DNA from 3 places in the Streptomyces cyclosori genome. Region 3 is predicted to be linked to each of the others. Evidence: predicted binding sites of a transcription regulator. Region 3 holds the regulator's gene; each other region holds the start of a gene.
The links. Region 3 encodes HrcA, which represses chaperone genes, less so after heat shock. Its sites were predicted from a motif close to TTNGCACTCNGNNNNNCNGAGTGCNAA; they were not measured.
Positions count from the first base shown of each region.

Region 1: groL (chaperonin GroEL) is a predicted target of HrcA. The motif match lies at 3,039-3,065, and genes of this name have one in related genera.
Region 2: groES (co-chaperone GroES) is a predicted target of HrcA. The motif match lies at 2,190-2,216, and genes of this name have one in related genera.

Region 1 covers NZ_CP163520.1:4,394,575-4,399,094, reverse strand. The annotation lists gene AB5J87_RS19675 (hypothetical protein) at 1-197, shown strand, start outside; gene AB5J87_RS19670 (trypsin-like serine protease) at 378-1,163, shown strand; gene groL (chaperonin GroEL) at 1,255-2,877, opposite strand; gene AB5J87_RS19660 (cold-shock protein) at 3,209-3,415, opposite strand; gene AB5J87_RS19655 (MoaD/ThiS family protein) at 3,851-4,126, opposite strand; gene thrC (threonine synthase) at 4,160-4,520, opposite strand, start outside.
Region 2 covers NZ_CP163520.1:3,243,001-3,247,520, forward strand. The annotation lists gene groL (chaperonin GroEL) at 1-1,619, opposite strand, end outside; gene groES (co-chaperone GroES) at 1,735-2,043, opposite strand; gene AB5J87_RS14280 (FtsW/RodA/SpoVE family cell cycle protein) at 2,400-3,824, shown strand; gene AB5J87_RS14285 (hypothetical protein) at 3,889-4,520, opposite strand, start outside.
Region 3 covers NZ_CP163520.1:5,362,693-5,367,212, forward strand. The annotation lists gene hemW (radical SAM family heme chaperone HemW) at 1-185, shown strand, start outside; gene AB5J87_RS23660 (DUF3097 domain-containing protein) at 603-1,409, opposite strand; gene AB5J87_RS23665 (MBL fold metallo-hydrolase) at 1,449-2,162, opposite strand; gene hrcA (heat-inducible transcriptional repressor HrcA) at 2,353-3,369, shown strand; gene dnaJ (molecular chaperone DnaJ) at 3,370-4,506, shown strand.

The DNA of each region.
Region 1 (4,520 bases), 970 kb from region 3:
TCTCCCGCGCGGGCGGTCCCGACGCCGACGACTACACCGTGACCGGGCCGGGCACCGACGCCGCGTTCTGTCTGCGGATCTCGAAGGTCCCGGTGGACTCTGCGCCCCCGCCGGGCGCACCCCCCGGATACCGCTCCTCGTACGTGCACCTCTTCGTCAACGTCTCGGAAGGCCGCTGCGACGCGGCCTCCCACTAGGCCGCTGCCGTCCCACCCCGGCGTTCCAGGGTTGGACGTTTTCGCAGGTCAAAGGGGTGGAAACGTTCCGGCGTCCCTGATCATCCGGAGCCCCTGGCGGCCGGGCCGGGCCGGGCGGCACAGTGAGGGCACCGGCCGCTCCGGCCCCCACCACCTCCCACCAGAACACGGGGAACAGCCATGTCCACGACCCTGCCCACGCGCTCCAAGACCACCCGCCGCCGCCTGTTCGCGGGTGGTCTGGTCACCACCGCCGCCGCCCTCGTGGCCGTCGCCGCCACCCCCGCCAGCGCCGTGTACGGCGGCTCGGGCAGCACCACGCAGGCCGCGCCGTTCATGGTCGTCCTGGAGAACCCGGACGGCTCGCAGTGGTGCGGCGGCGCGCTCATCGCCCCGGACAAGGTGCTGACGGCCGGTCACTGCGTCAAGAACTCGCCCGACCCCAAGGGCCTCCTGGTCATCGGCGGGCGCACCGATCTGAAGTCGAAGGCCGGGCAGGTGCGGCACGTGAAGTCGGCCAAGGTGGCGCCCAAGTACAACTGGAGCCTGGAGCACGACGCCGCCGTCATCACGCTCGACAAGCCTCTCCCGTACAAGACGCTGCGGGTGGCGACCAAGAAGGACGCGGCGCTGTACGCGAACGGCCGCACCGCCACCGTCTACGGCTGGGGCCTGACCGCCACCGACACCCTGGGCCAGAAGCTCAAGAAGGCCACGCTGACGCTCTCCGCGCCCGCCGCGTGCGACCCGTTCATGGCGACCGACGACCCCACCCTGAAGCTGTGCGGCACCTCCACCAAGGGCCGGACCGACAGCGTCTGCTCGGGCGACTCCGGCGGCCCGCTGGTCGCGGGCGACGTGATCGTCGGCATCGTCTCGGCGGGCAACAAGTTCTGCAACGCCGAGTTCCCGGTCTCGGTCTTCACCAACGTCGCCACCGTGGGCCCGGAGATCGGCCTCAAGTAGCCGCCGGGGCCGGGCGGAAACGCCCGAGGGCGGCACCCCCGTGCAGGGGGTGCCGCCCTCGGCGTACAGCCTGGAACCGCTGAGCCGTGGCTCAGAAGTCCATGTCACCGCCCGGCATGCCGCCCGGAGCCGCCGCGGCGGCCTTCTCCGGCTTGTCGGCGATGACGGCCTCGGTGGTGAGGAACAGCGCGGCGATCGACGCGGCGTTCTGCAGCGCGGAGCGCGTGACCTTCGCCGGGTCGATGATGCCCTCGGCGATCATGTCGACGTACTCGCCGGTCGCGGCGTTCAGACCGTGGCCGACGGCCAGGTTGCGCACCTTCTCGACGACGACGCCGCCCTCAAGGCCACCGTTGACGGCGATCTGCTTGAGCGGGGCCTCCAGGGCGAGCTTCACGGCGTTGGCGCCGGTCGCCTCGTCACCCGACAGGTCCAGCTTCTCGAAGACCGAGGAAGCCTGGAGCAGGGCCACGCCACCGCCGGCGACGATGCCCTCCTCGACGGCCGCCTTCGCGTTGCGCACGGCGTCCTCGATGCGGTGCTTGCGCTCCTTGAGCTCCACCTCGGTGGCGGCGCCGGCCTTGATGACGGCCACGCCGCCGGCCAGCTTCGCCAGACGCTCCTGGAGCTTCTCGCGGTCGTAGTCCGAGTCCGAGTTCTCGATCTCGGCGCGGATCTGGTTCACGCGACCGGCGACCTGCTCGCTGTCACCGGCACCGTCGACGATGGTGGTCTCGTCCTTGGTGATGACGACCTTGCGGGCGCGGCCGAGCAGGTCGAGGCCCGCGTTCTCCAGCTTGAGGCCGACCTCCTCGGAGATGACCGTGCCGCCGGTGAGGATGGCGATGTCGTTCAGCATGGCCTTGCGGCGGTCGCCGAAGCCCGGGGCCTTGACGGCGACGGACTTGAAGGTGCCGCGGATCTTGTTCACGACCAGGGTCGACAGGGCCTCGCCCTCGACGTCCTCGGCGATGATCAGGAGCGGCTTGCCCGACTGCATGACCTTCTCGAGGAGCGGCAGCAGGTCCTTGACCGAGCCGATCTTCGAGTTGACGATCAGGATGTACGGGTCGTCGAGCGCGGCTTCCATGCGCTCCATGTCGGTCGCGAAGTACGCCGAGATGTAGCCCTTGTCGAAGCGCATGCCCTCGGTGAGCTCCAGCTCCAGACCGAAGGTCTGGGACTCCTCGACCGTGATGACGCCTTCCTTGCCGACCTTGTCCATCGCCTCGGCGATGAGCTCGCCGATCTGGGTGTCGGCGGCGGAGATGGAGGCCGTCGAAGCGATCTGCTCCTTGGTCTCGACATCCTTCGCCTGCTCCAGCAGCGCGCCGGAGACGGCCTCGACGGCCTTCTCGATGCCGCGCTTCAGCGCCATCGGGTTGGCACCGGCGGCCACGTTGCGCAGGCCCTCGCGCACCAGCGCCTGGGCGAGGACGGTCGCGGTGGTCGTACCGTCACCGGCGACGTCGTCCGTCTTCTTGGCGACTTCCTTGACCAGCTCGGCGCCGATCTTCTCGTACGGGTCCTCGAGCTCGATCTCCTTGGCGATGGAGACACCATCGTTGGTGATCGTGGGGGCGCCCCACTTCTTCTCAAGGACGACGTTGCGACCCTTGGGGCCAAGGGTGACCTTGACGGCGTCGGCGAGCTGGTTCATGCCGCGCTCCAGGCCGCGCCGGGCCTCCTCGTCGAACGCGATGATCTTGGCCATGTGAAGTGGTCCTCCCGGACAGGGGTGGATTGCTCCGGATCGAGGAGGCGCCCGCGACGGACGGCCTGCGCGCCTTGTGGTTCCTTCCCACGCGGCTCGCGGACCTCACCGACCCGATCCAAGTTCTGTCACTCTCACTCGGAGAGTGCTAAGCCCAATGATTAGCACTCGACCCAGGAGAGTGCAAGGCCGTCCCACCGACCCGGCCGGGTCCCGGACGCCCCGGCGGGGCCGTCGGCGGGGGTCCGGACACACACGTGGGGCCCGCATCCATTTACAGAGGATGCGGGCCCCACGTGCGTGAGTGCGTCGGTGGTCGATCGCGCCGAGATCAGCTTGCGGCGAGCTTGACCATGTCCGCCTGCGGACCCTTCTGGCCCTGCGAGATCTCGAACTCGACTCGCTGACCTTCTTCAAGGGTGCGGTAGCCGTCCATCTGGATCGCGCTGTAGTGGACGAAAACATCCGCACCACCGTCGACCGCGATGAAGCCGTACCCCTTCTCCGCGTTGAACCACTTGACGGTGCCCTGAGCCATGCCTAACTCCCCTATTACTGGCCCTTGCACGGAGCCGCACTTCGCGGACCCGGGTCAGACCTCCACCCTCCGACAGGAGAGGGTGTGCGCCGGAACGCGTCGACCGCGGCTGAATGTATCTGCCCAACTGCCCTCTGCAACAGGTCAATCGGACGAGAATTCAGGGCAGGGGGGAAGAGCGGAATGCCGCGAAATTCAGCATTCCGGGGCAAGTCGGGCCGGGCAAAGCGCACTTAAGGCGCAATATGCTCGAACACTTTGACTGCTTCTCGACGCCGGTTCGTCGCGTTCTCATATGCATGCGGCACGCACAACGAAGGGGACTTCCCCACTGTACCGCGCTCAACCACACTGAATTGCCCCCTCCGCTTAGCTTGCGGAGGGGGCAATTCAGGTAACGCAGCGTATCTTCCGGGGCCCTTGGGGCGCGTCGGATCAGCCGCCGGCGACGGCCGGGATGATCGAGACCCCGGCGCCGTCCGGCGTGGCCGTCTGCAGGCCCTGCTCGAAGCGGACGTCGTCGTCGTTCACGTACACGTTGACGAAGCGGCGCAGCTTGCCCTGGTCGTCCAGGACCCGGGCGGCGATGCCGGTGTGGTTCTTCTCCAGGTCGGCGATGACCTCGGCGAGGGTGGCCCCCTCGGCCGCGACCTCGGCGGCGCCGCCGGTGTACGTACGGAGGATGGTGGGGATGCGGACGTTGACGCTCATGTCTTCTGCCTTCCGTGCTTCCGGAGCGGTGGGTCAGCCGGCCAGGCCGGCGTCGCGGAACGCGTCCAGGCTCGGGCGGATGGTCGCGGTCGGTCCAGTGGTCGGCGCCACCGCGTCGAGGGTCTTGAGGCCGTCGCCCGTGTTGAGGACGACGGTGGTCAGGGCCGGGTCGAGCAGGCCGTTCTCGATGAGCTTCCGGGTGACGCCGACGGTCACGCCGCCCGCCGTCTCGGCGAAGATGCCCTCGGTCCGGGCCAGCAGCTTGATCGCGTCGACGACCTGCTCGTCGTCGACGTCCTCGACCGCGCCGCCGGTGCGCCGCGCGATGTCCAGGACGTACGGGCCGTCCGCCGGGTTCCCGATCGCCAGCGACTTGGCGATGGTGTTCGGCTTC
Region 2 (4,520 bases), 2.1 Mb from region 3:
TGACCGTGACCGTGGCCGTGACCGGCCTCGGCCTCCTCCTCGGCCGGCTTCTCGACGACCAGGGTCTCGGTCGTGAGCAGCAGGGAGGCGATGGAGGCGGCGTTCTCCAGGGCGGAGCGGGTGACCTTGACCGGGTCGATGACGCCGGCCTTGACCAGGTCGCCGTACTCGCCGGTGGCGGCGTTGAAGCCGTTGCCCTTCTCCAGCTCCGCCACCTTCGAGGTGATGACGTAGCCCTCGAGGCCGGCGTTCTCGGCGATCCAGCGCAGCGGCTCGACGGCGGCGCGCTTGACGACCGCGACACCCGTGGCCTCGTCGCCGGTCTTGTCGAGGTTGCCCTCCAGGACCTTGACGGCGTGGACGAGCGCGGAGCCACCACCGGAGACGATGCCCTCCTCGACCGCGGCGCGGGTCGCGGAGATGGCGTCCTCCAGACGGTGCTTCTTCTCCTTCAGCTCCACCTCGGTGGCGGCGCCGACCTTGATCACGCACACGCCGCCGGCGAGCTTCGCGAGGCGCTCCTGGAGCTTCTCGCGGTCCCAGTCGGAGTCCGTGGACTCGATCTCGGCCTTGATCTGCGCGACGCGGCCGACCACGTCCTCGCTGTTGCCGCCGCCGTCGACGATCGTGGTGTCGTCCTTGGTGACGGTGACGCGGCGGGCGGAGCCCAGCACGTCCAGACCGGCCTGGTCGAGCTTGAGGCCGACCTCCTCGGCGATGACGGTGGCACCGGTGAGGGTGGCCATGTCCTGCAGCATCGCCTTGCGGCGGTCGCCGAAGCCCGGGGCCTTGACGGCCACGGCGTTGAACGTGCCGCGGATCTTGTTGACGACGAGGGTGGAGAGGGCCTCGCCCTCGACGTCCTCGGCGATGATCAGGAGCGGCTTGGAAGCGCCGGCCTGGATGACCTTCTCCAGCAGCGGCAGCAGGTCCTGGATCGAGGAGATCTTGCCCTGGTTGATCAGGATGTACGGGTCGTCGAGGACGGCCTCCATACGCTCCTGGTCGGAGACCATGTACGGCGAGAGGTAGCCCTTGTCGAAGGCCATGCCCTCGGTGAACTCCAGCTCCAGGCCGAAGGTGTTGGACTCCTCGACGGTGATGACACCGTCCTTGCCGACCTTGTCCATCGCCTCGGCGATGAGCTCGCCGACCTGGGCGTCCTGCGCGGAGAGCGCGGCCACGGCGGCGATGTCCGACTTGTCGTCGATCGGACGGGCGGTGGCGAGGAGCTCCTCCGACACGGCCTTGACGGCGGCGTCGATGCCCTTCTTCAGGGCGGCCGGGGAGGCGCCGGCGGCGACGTTGCGCAGACCCTCGCGGACCAGCGCCTGGGCCAGCACGGTGGCGGTGGTGGTGCCGTCACCCGCGATGTCGTTGGTCTTGGTCGCCACCTCCTTCACCAGCTGGGCGCCCAGGTTCTCGTACGGGTCGTCGAGCTCGACCTCGCGGGCGATCGTCACACCGTCGTTGGTGATGGTGGGGGCGCCGAACTTCTTGTCGATGACGACATTGCGGCCCTTGGGGCCGATCGTCACCTTCACGGTGTCGGCAAGCTTGTTGACGCCGCGCTCAAGGGCGCGACGGGCGTCCTCGTCGAACTTCAGGATCTTCGCCATGGGAGCGGTTCAGCCCTCTCGAAAATTCGGGTGATACGAAACTGCGCCCCGGGCCGCCCGGCAGTCAGCAGGGTGGCCAGGGGCGCAGCTCACGAAGCATTCGCTTCGAGGTGAATTACTTCTCGATGATCGCGAGCACGTCGCGGGCCGAGAGGACGAGGTACTCCTCGCCGTTGTACTTCACCTCGGTGCCGCCGTACTTGCTGTACAGCACGACATCGCCGACGGTGACGTCGAGCTCGACGCGCTTTCCGTCCTCGATGCGGCCCGGGCCCACGGCCAGGACGACGCCCTCCTGGGGCTTCTCCTTGGCGGTGTCCGGAATGACCAGGCCGGAGGCCGTGGTCTGCTCGGCGTCGAGCGGCTGGACCACAATGCGGTCCTCAAGCGGCTTGATGGCAACCTTGGAGCTGGCGGTCGTCACGATCCGACCTCCCCCTTCGGAGATCTCACGGGGTTAACTGTCTGAGGTGGCGACCAGGTGGATCCGTCGTCGCGGGTGCCGGACCTGCCCGTCGCTGTGTTGGCACTCTCCGGTGGGGAGTGCCAGAGCCGAGACTAGGACGGCGATTAGCACTCGGTCAAGCGGAGTGCCAAGCCGAAGGCCGTGGCGGCCGGATTTCGCAGGTACGCGCGCCAAGCGCGAGGAACGCGCGGACGCCGGATTCACCCATCCGGTTCGTCCGCGCCCCTGTGGAGTTCGCGACAGGGGCGGCCGTGGCAGAACCCTCGCCACCCGGGCGAAAAGGTTCATATCCTCGGACCGATGAGGACCATCCGATGAGGACGACGCCCGCGGACCCGGCGCCGGAGGTCGGCGGCACCCCGCCGTCGGCGCCGCCCGGCCCCGGCCGCGCCCTCGCCTCCGTCCGGCGGCGCACCGAGGCGCTGCTGCTCGCGCTGGTCGTGCTGGTCGCGGTCGGCGGGCACGCGTGCGTGTCGGTGGCGCTGACCGGCGGCGTGCCGCGCGCCACCGCCGAGTTCGCGGTCAGCATGACGCTGATGGCGCTGGCCGCCCATCTGACCGTGCGCCGCTTCGCCCCGTACGCGGACCCGCTGATCCTGCCCGTGGCGATGCTCCTGTCGGGGCTCGGCCTGGTGCTGCTCTACCGGCTCGACCCGGCGTACGCGAGGGCGTACCACTCGGCGCCGACCGCGTCGGGGCAGCTGGTGTGGACGGTGATCGGGCTGGCGGGCTGTCTGGCGACGGTGGCGCTGCTGCGCGACCACCGGCGGCTGACCCGCTACATCTACGTGTCGATGGCCGTGGCGCTGGTCCTGCTGATGGCGCCGTCCTTCTTCGGGGCGGACACCTACGGCGCCAAGCGGTGGATCTACCTCGGCCCGTTCTCGCTCCAGCCCGGCGAGTTCGTGAAGATCATGATCACGGTGTTCTTCGCGGGCTATCTGGTCGTCCACCGCGACTCACTGGCCCTGACCGGCCGCAAGGTCCTGGGCGTACGGCTGCCGCCGGGCCGCCAGATGGCCCCGCTGGTGGCGATCTGGGTGCTGAGCCTGCTGGTGCTGGTCTTCGAACGCGACCTGGGCACCTCGCTGATCTTCTTCGGGCTCTTCGTGGTCATGCTGTACGTGGCGACCGAGCGCACCAGCTGGATCGTCTGCGGCGTACTGATGGCGGCGGTCGGGGCGTACGTCGTCGGCTCGACCGAGCCGCACGTCAAAGGCCGGATCGTGGCCTGGCTGCACCCCTTCGACGTGTTCCTGCCGCCGGAGAAGCGCCCGCCGGGCCTGGTCTCCGACCAGCTGGCGCAGGGCCTGTTCAGCTTCGGCAGCGGCGGCCTGACCGGCACCGGCCTCGGCAACGGCCACCCCGAGCTGGTCGGCTTCGCGGGCCGCAGCGACTTCATCCTGACCACCGTCGGGGAGGAGCTGGGGCTGGCCGGGGTGATGGCCGTGCTGCTGCTGTACGGGCTGCTGGTGGAGCGGGGGCTGCGCACGGCCCTGGCGGCCCACGACGCCTTCGGCAAGCTGCTGGCCACCGGGCTGGCGGCGGCGCTCGCGCTCCAGGTGTTCGTGGTGGTCGGCGGGGTCACCGGGCTGATCCCGCTCACCGGCAAGGCGCTGCCGTTCCTGGCCAAGGGCGGCTCGTCGCTGGTGGCGAACTGGGTGATGGTCGCGCTGCTGATCCGCGTCAGCGACAGCGCGGGCCGCCGGGCGGCCCAGCCGTCACCACCGTCCCCGTAGCCACCGCGCCCGCGTGCCGGGCGCCGCCGGGCCGAAGCCGCCGGCAAGGTCCGCGAGGCGCGCCCTAGACGTAGTCCTCCAGCCGCGCCACCGTGAAGCCTTGTTCCTGGATGCGGCGCAGCAGGCGGGCGGTGCGCACGGCCGGGGTGCCCGGGCCCGCGCAGTGGGCGAGGACGATGTCCCCGGAGCGCAGCCGGCCGCCCTCGCGGTAGCGCAGCACGTCGCCGCGCGGCGAGGCGGCGGCCCGCCACAGCACCATCGACCGCACCCCGCAGGAACGCGCCGCCCGTACCGTGTCGGCGTTGTAGGCACCGGCCGGCGGGCGGAAGAGCCGGGGCCGCGCCCCGCGCCCGCAGATCTCCGCGCGCTGCCCGTCGTACGACAGCTCCCGCAGGTCGGCGGTGCGGCCCGGGCGGGCGAAGGTGGAGACCGGCAGCTCCAGTTCGCTGACCATCCGGCGCAGCGAGGGGTCCTCGACGGCGTTGTCGTACGTCAGGAAGACGACCCGGTCCCGCTCCGGGAGCGGCACCCGGTCCACCACGAACGGCAGCGCGGGGCGGCGCGCGGGCGGCCGGGGGGCCGGGGCCAGCGGTCCGGCCAGGCCCCAGCGGCGGGCGGTGGCCTCCCGGCCGCCGCCGCGGGGGACGACCTTGGACGCGGCCTTGCGGCCGAGCCGCTCGAACGGTTCGACGGACT
Region 3 (4,520 bases):
TGCTGGAGCTGCGGCTGCGCGAGGGGTGCGAGCTGGCGCTGCTGCGGCCCGCGGGGCTGGCGGCGGCGGGGCGGGCGCTGGTGGAGGGGCTGCTGGAGGCGGGGCCGTACGGGGAGGGGCGGGCCGTGTTGACCCTGCGGGGGCGGTTGTTGGCGGATGCGGTGGTTCGCGACCTGGTGGACTGATCCCCTGGGGCTGCGCCCCCGGGCCCCCGCTGTCGTCCGCGGGCCGTCGTGGGTTGCTCGCGCCGTTCCCCGCGCCCCTGAATGCCCGGGGCTGCGCCCCTGGGCCCGCTGTCGTCTGCGGGCCGTCGTGGGTTGCTCGCGCAGTTCCCCGCGCCCCTTGAGTGCCCGGGGGCTGCGCCCCCTGGGCCCCTGTGTTTGCCTGCGGGCCGTGGTCGCTTCGCGCGCCGTTCCCCGCGCCCCTGAACGCCCGGGGCTGCGCCCCTGGGCCCGCTGTCGTCCGCGGGCCGTCGTGGGTTGCTCGCGCCGTTCCCCGCGCCCCTGAACGCCCGGGGCTGCGCCCCTGGACCCGCTGTCGTCTGCGGGCCGTGGTCGCTTCTCGCGCCGTTCCCCGCGCCCCTTGGGGGCTCGGGGTGGGGGTCAGGGGTGGGGGGTTGTCACGAAGTCGATCAGTTCTTCCACTCTGCCCAGCAGCTCCGGCTCCAGGTCCTTGTAGCTGTGGACCCGGGACAGGATCCGCTGCCATGCCGCGCCCGTGTTCGCGGGCCAGCCCAGGGTGCGGCAGACCCCCGTCTTCCAGTCCTCGCCCCGGGGTACCACCGGCCACGCGGGGATCCCGACCGACGCGGGCTTCACCGCCTCCCACACGTCGATGTAGGGGTGGCCCGCCACCAGGACGTGTTCGCCGGTGACCGCTGCCGCGATCCGGGACTCCTTGGAGCCCGGCACCAGGTGGTCGACCAGTACGCCGAGCCGCGCGTCGGGGCCGGGGGCGAACTCGGCGACGATGGCCGGGAGGTCGTCGACGCCGGAGAGGTACTCGACGACCACGCCCTCGATGCGCAGGTCGTCGCCCCACACCTTCTCCACCAGCTCCGCGTCGTGGCGCCCCTCCACATAGATGCGCCCGGCGCGCGCGACCCGCGCCCGCGCCCCCGGCACCGCCACCGATCCGGAGGCCGTGCGCGCCGGGCGCGCCGGGCCCGCGGCCGGGCGCACCAGGGTGACGACCTTGCCTTCGAGCAGGAAGCCCCGCTCGGCCAGCGGGAACACCCGGTGCTTGCCGAAGCGGTCCTCCAGCGTCACCGTGCCCGCCTCGCAGCGGATCACCGCCCCGCAGAACCCCGTCCCCACCTCCTCGACCACCAGGTCGGACTCGGCGGGGACCTCGGGGACCGGGGTCCGCTTCTTCCAGGGCGGGGTCAGGTCCGGGCTGTAGCTGCGCATTCGGATGACAATACGGCCTGACCGGCGCCCCCCGAGGGGCTACGACACGCCGAACCTGGCGGCGAGTTCGGCGCGCTGGGCGCGGACGAAGGCCGCGTCGACGGCCGCCCCGTGCCCCGGTACGTACACCGCGTCCTCGCCGCCGAGCGCGAGCAGCCGGTCCAGGGCGGCGGGCCAGCGGGTGCGGACCGCGTCCGGGCCCGCCTGCGGTTCGCCGGACTCCTCCACGAGATCGCCGCAGAACACCACCTCGGGCGTGCCCGGCACCAGCAGCGCCAGGTCGTGGCCGCTGTGGCCGGGCCCGACGTTGGCGAGCAGCACCTGGCGTCCGCCCAGGTCCAGCGTCCATTCGCCGCTGACCGCGTGGTGCGGGCGCACCAGCAGGTCGGCGGCCTCGGCGGCCCGCTCGGCCGGGACCCCCTGTGCGACGGCGTCGGCGCACAGCGCCTCGGAGTCCAGCACCCGGTCGATGCCGACCGCCCCGTACACCTCGCAGCCCGCGAACGCGGCGGTGCCCAGCACGTGGTCGAAGTGGGGGTGGCTCAGTGCGATGTGCGTCACTCGGCGCCCGGCCAGCGCCTGGGCCTGGGCGCGCAGTTCGGCGCCCTCGCGCAGCGTGGACCCCGTGTCGTACAGCAGTACGGCCCGGTCGCCCACGACCAGACCGGCCGTCGCGTCCCACCCCGGAAGGCGGCGCCGGCCCACGCCGTCGCCCAGTCGCTCCCAGCCGAACTCTTCCCATCTGACGTCCATGACGTGACGCTATCCCGGGTGCCGGAAGGCGGCGCCGGGCCGCGCCGCTCCACCGTGCCGCGAGCGTCACGGTCGGCCGCCCTTGCTAGGGGTGTACTGGTCGGCCGTACACTGGCCGGGGGATTGCTGGCACTCGAACGCACAGAGTGCCAGGCGGAGCGCCGAGGGACGACAGCTGGAGGTGTGCGCGATGCTCAGTGAACGCAGACTTGAGGTCCTGCGCGCCATCGTCCAGGACTACGTCGGGACCGAGGAGCCGGTCGGGTCGAAGGCCCTGACCGAGCGGCACGCGCTGGGCGTCTCCCCGGCGACCGTGCGCAACGACATGGCCGTGCTGGAGGAGGAGGGCTTCATCGCCCAGCCCCACACCAGCGCCGGCCGCATCCCCACCGACAAGGGCTACCGGCTGTTCGTCGACCGGCTGGCCGGCGTCAAGCCGATGTCGGCCCCGGAGCGGCGCGCCATCCAGAACTTCCTGGACAGCGCGGTCGACCTGGACGACGTGGTGGCCCGCACGGTCCGGCTGCTCGCCCAGCTCACCCGGCAGGTCGCCGTGGTGCAGTACCCGTCGCTGACCCGGTCCACGGTGCGGCACGTGGAGCTGCTCTCGCTGGCCCCGGCCCGGCTGATGCTGGTGCTGATCACCGACACCGGCCGCGTCGAGCAGCGGCTGGTGGACTGCCCGGCGCCGTTCGGCGAGACCTCGCTCGCGGACCTGCGGGCGCGGCTGAACAGCCGGGTGGTGGGCCGTCGCTTCGCCGATGTGCCCCCGCTGGTGCAGGAGCTGCCGGAGTCCTTCGAACCGGAGGACCGAGGAACCGTTTCGACGGTCCTCTCCACCCTGCTCGAAACCCTGGTCGAGGAGACCGAGGAGCGGCTGATGATCGGCGGTACCGCCAATCTCACCCGCTTCGGACACGACTTCCCGCTGACCATCCGGCCGGTGCTGGAGGCGCTGGAGGAGCAGGTGGTGCTCCTCAAGCTCCTCGGCGAGGCCAAGGAATCGGGCATGACCGTACGAATCGGGCATGAGAACGCCCATGAGGGGCTGAACTCCACGTCCGTCGTCTCGGTCGGCTACGGTTCGGGCGGCGAGGCGGTCGCCAAACTCGGCGTGGTCGGACCGACCCGCATGGATTACCCCGGAACGATGGGAGCGGTACGCGCAGTGGCACGTTACGTCGGACAGATCCTGGCGGAGTCGTAAGTGGCCACGGACTACTACGCCGTACTGGGCGTACGCCGCGACGCATCGCAGGACGAGATCAAGAAGGCGTTCCGGCGCCTCGCCCGCGAGCTTCACCCGGACGTGAATCCGGACCCGAAGACGCAGGAGCGGTTCAAGGAGATCAACGCCGCCTACGAGGTCCTCTCGGACCCGCAGAAGAAGCAGGTCTACGACCTCGGCGGCGACCCCCTGTCGTCGTCGGGCGGCGGTGGCGCCGGCGGCTTTGGCGCGGGCGGCTTCGGCAACTTCTCCGACATCATGGACGCCTTCTTCGGCAACGCGGCGCAGCGCGGACCGCGCTCGCGCACCCGCCGGGGCCAGGACGCCATGATCCGGCTGGAGATCGACCTCAACGAGGCGGCCTTCGGCACGACCAAGGAGATCCAGGTCGACACGGCGGTCGTCTGTACGACCTGCTCGGGCGAGGGCGCCGCCCCCGGCACCTCGGCCCAGACCTGTGACATGTGCCGCGGCCGTGGCGAGGTCTCCCAGGTCACCCGGTCCTTCCTGGGCCAGGTCATGACCTCCCGGCCCTGCCCCCAGTGCCAGGGCTTCGGCACCGTGGTGCCCACCCCGTGCCCGGAGTGCGCCGGCGACGGCCGCATCCGCTCGCGGCGCACGCTCACGGTCAAGATCCCGGCCGGTGTCGACAACGGCACCCGCATCCAGCTCGCGGGCGAGGGCGAGGTCGGCCCCGGCGGCGGCCCCGCCGGCGACCTGTACGTGGAGATCCACGAGCTGAACCACGACGTCTTCCAGCGCCGCGGCGACGATCTGCACTGCACGGTGACCATCCCCATGACGGCGGCGGCGCTCGGCACCAAGGTGCCGCTGCAGACGCTGGACGGCATGGAGGAGGTGGACATCCGCCCGGGCACCCAGTCGGGCCAGTCCATCCCGCTGCACGGGCGCGGTGTCACGCATCTGCGCGGCGGCGGCCGGGGCGACCTGATCGTCCACGTCGAGGTCACCACCCCGACCAAGCTGGACCCCCAGCAGGAGGACCTGCTGCGCCAGCTGGCCAAGCTCCGCGGCGAGGAGCGCCCCCTGGGCCAGTTCCAGCCGGGGCAGCAGGGGCTGTTCTCTCGGTTGAAGGACGCTTTCAACGGCCGCTGACGTCCGGCTCGGCC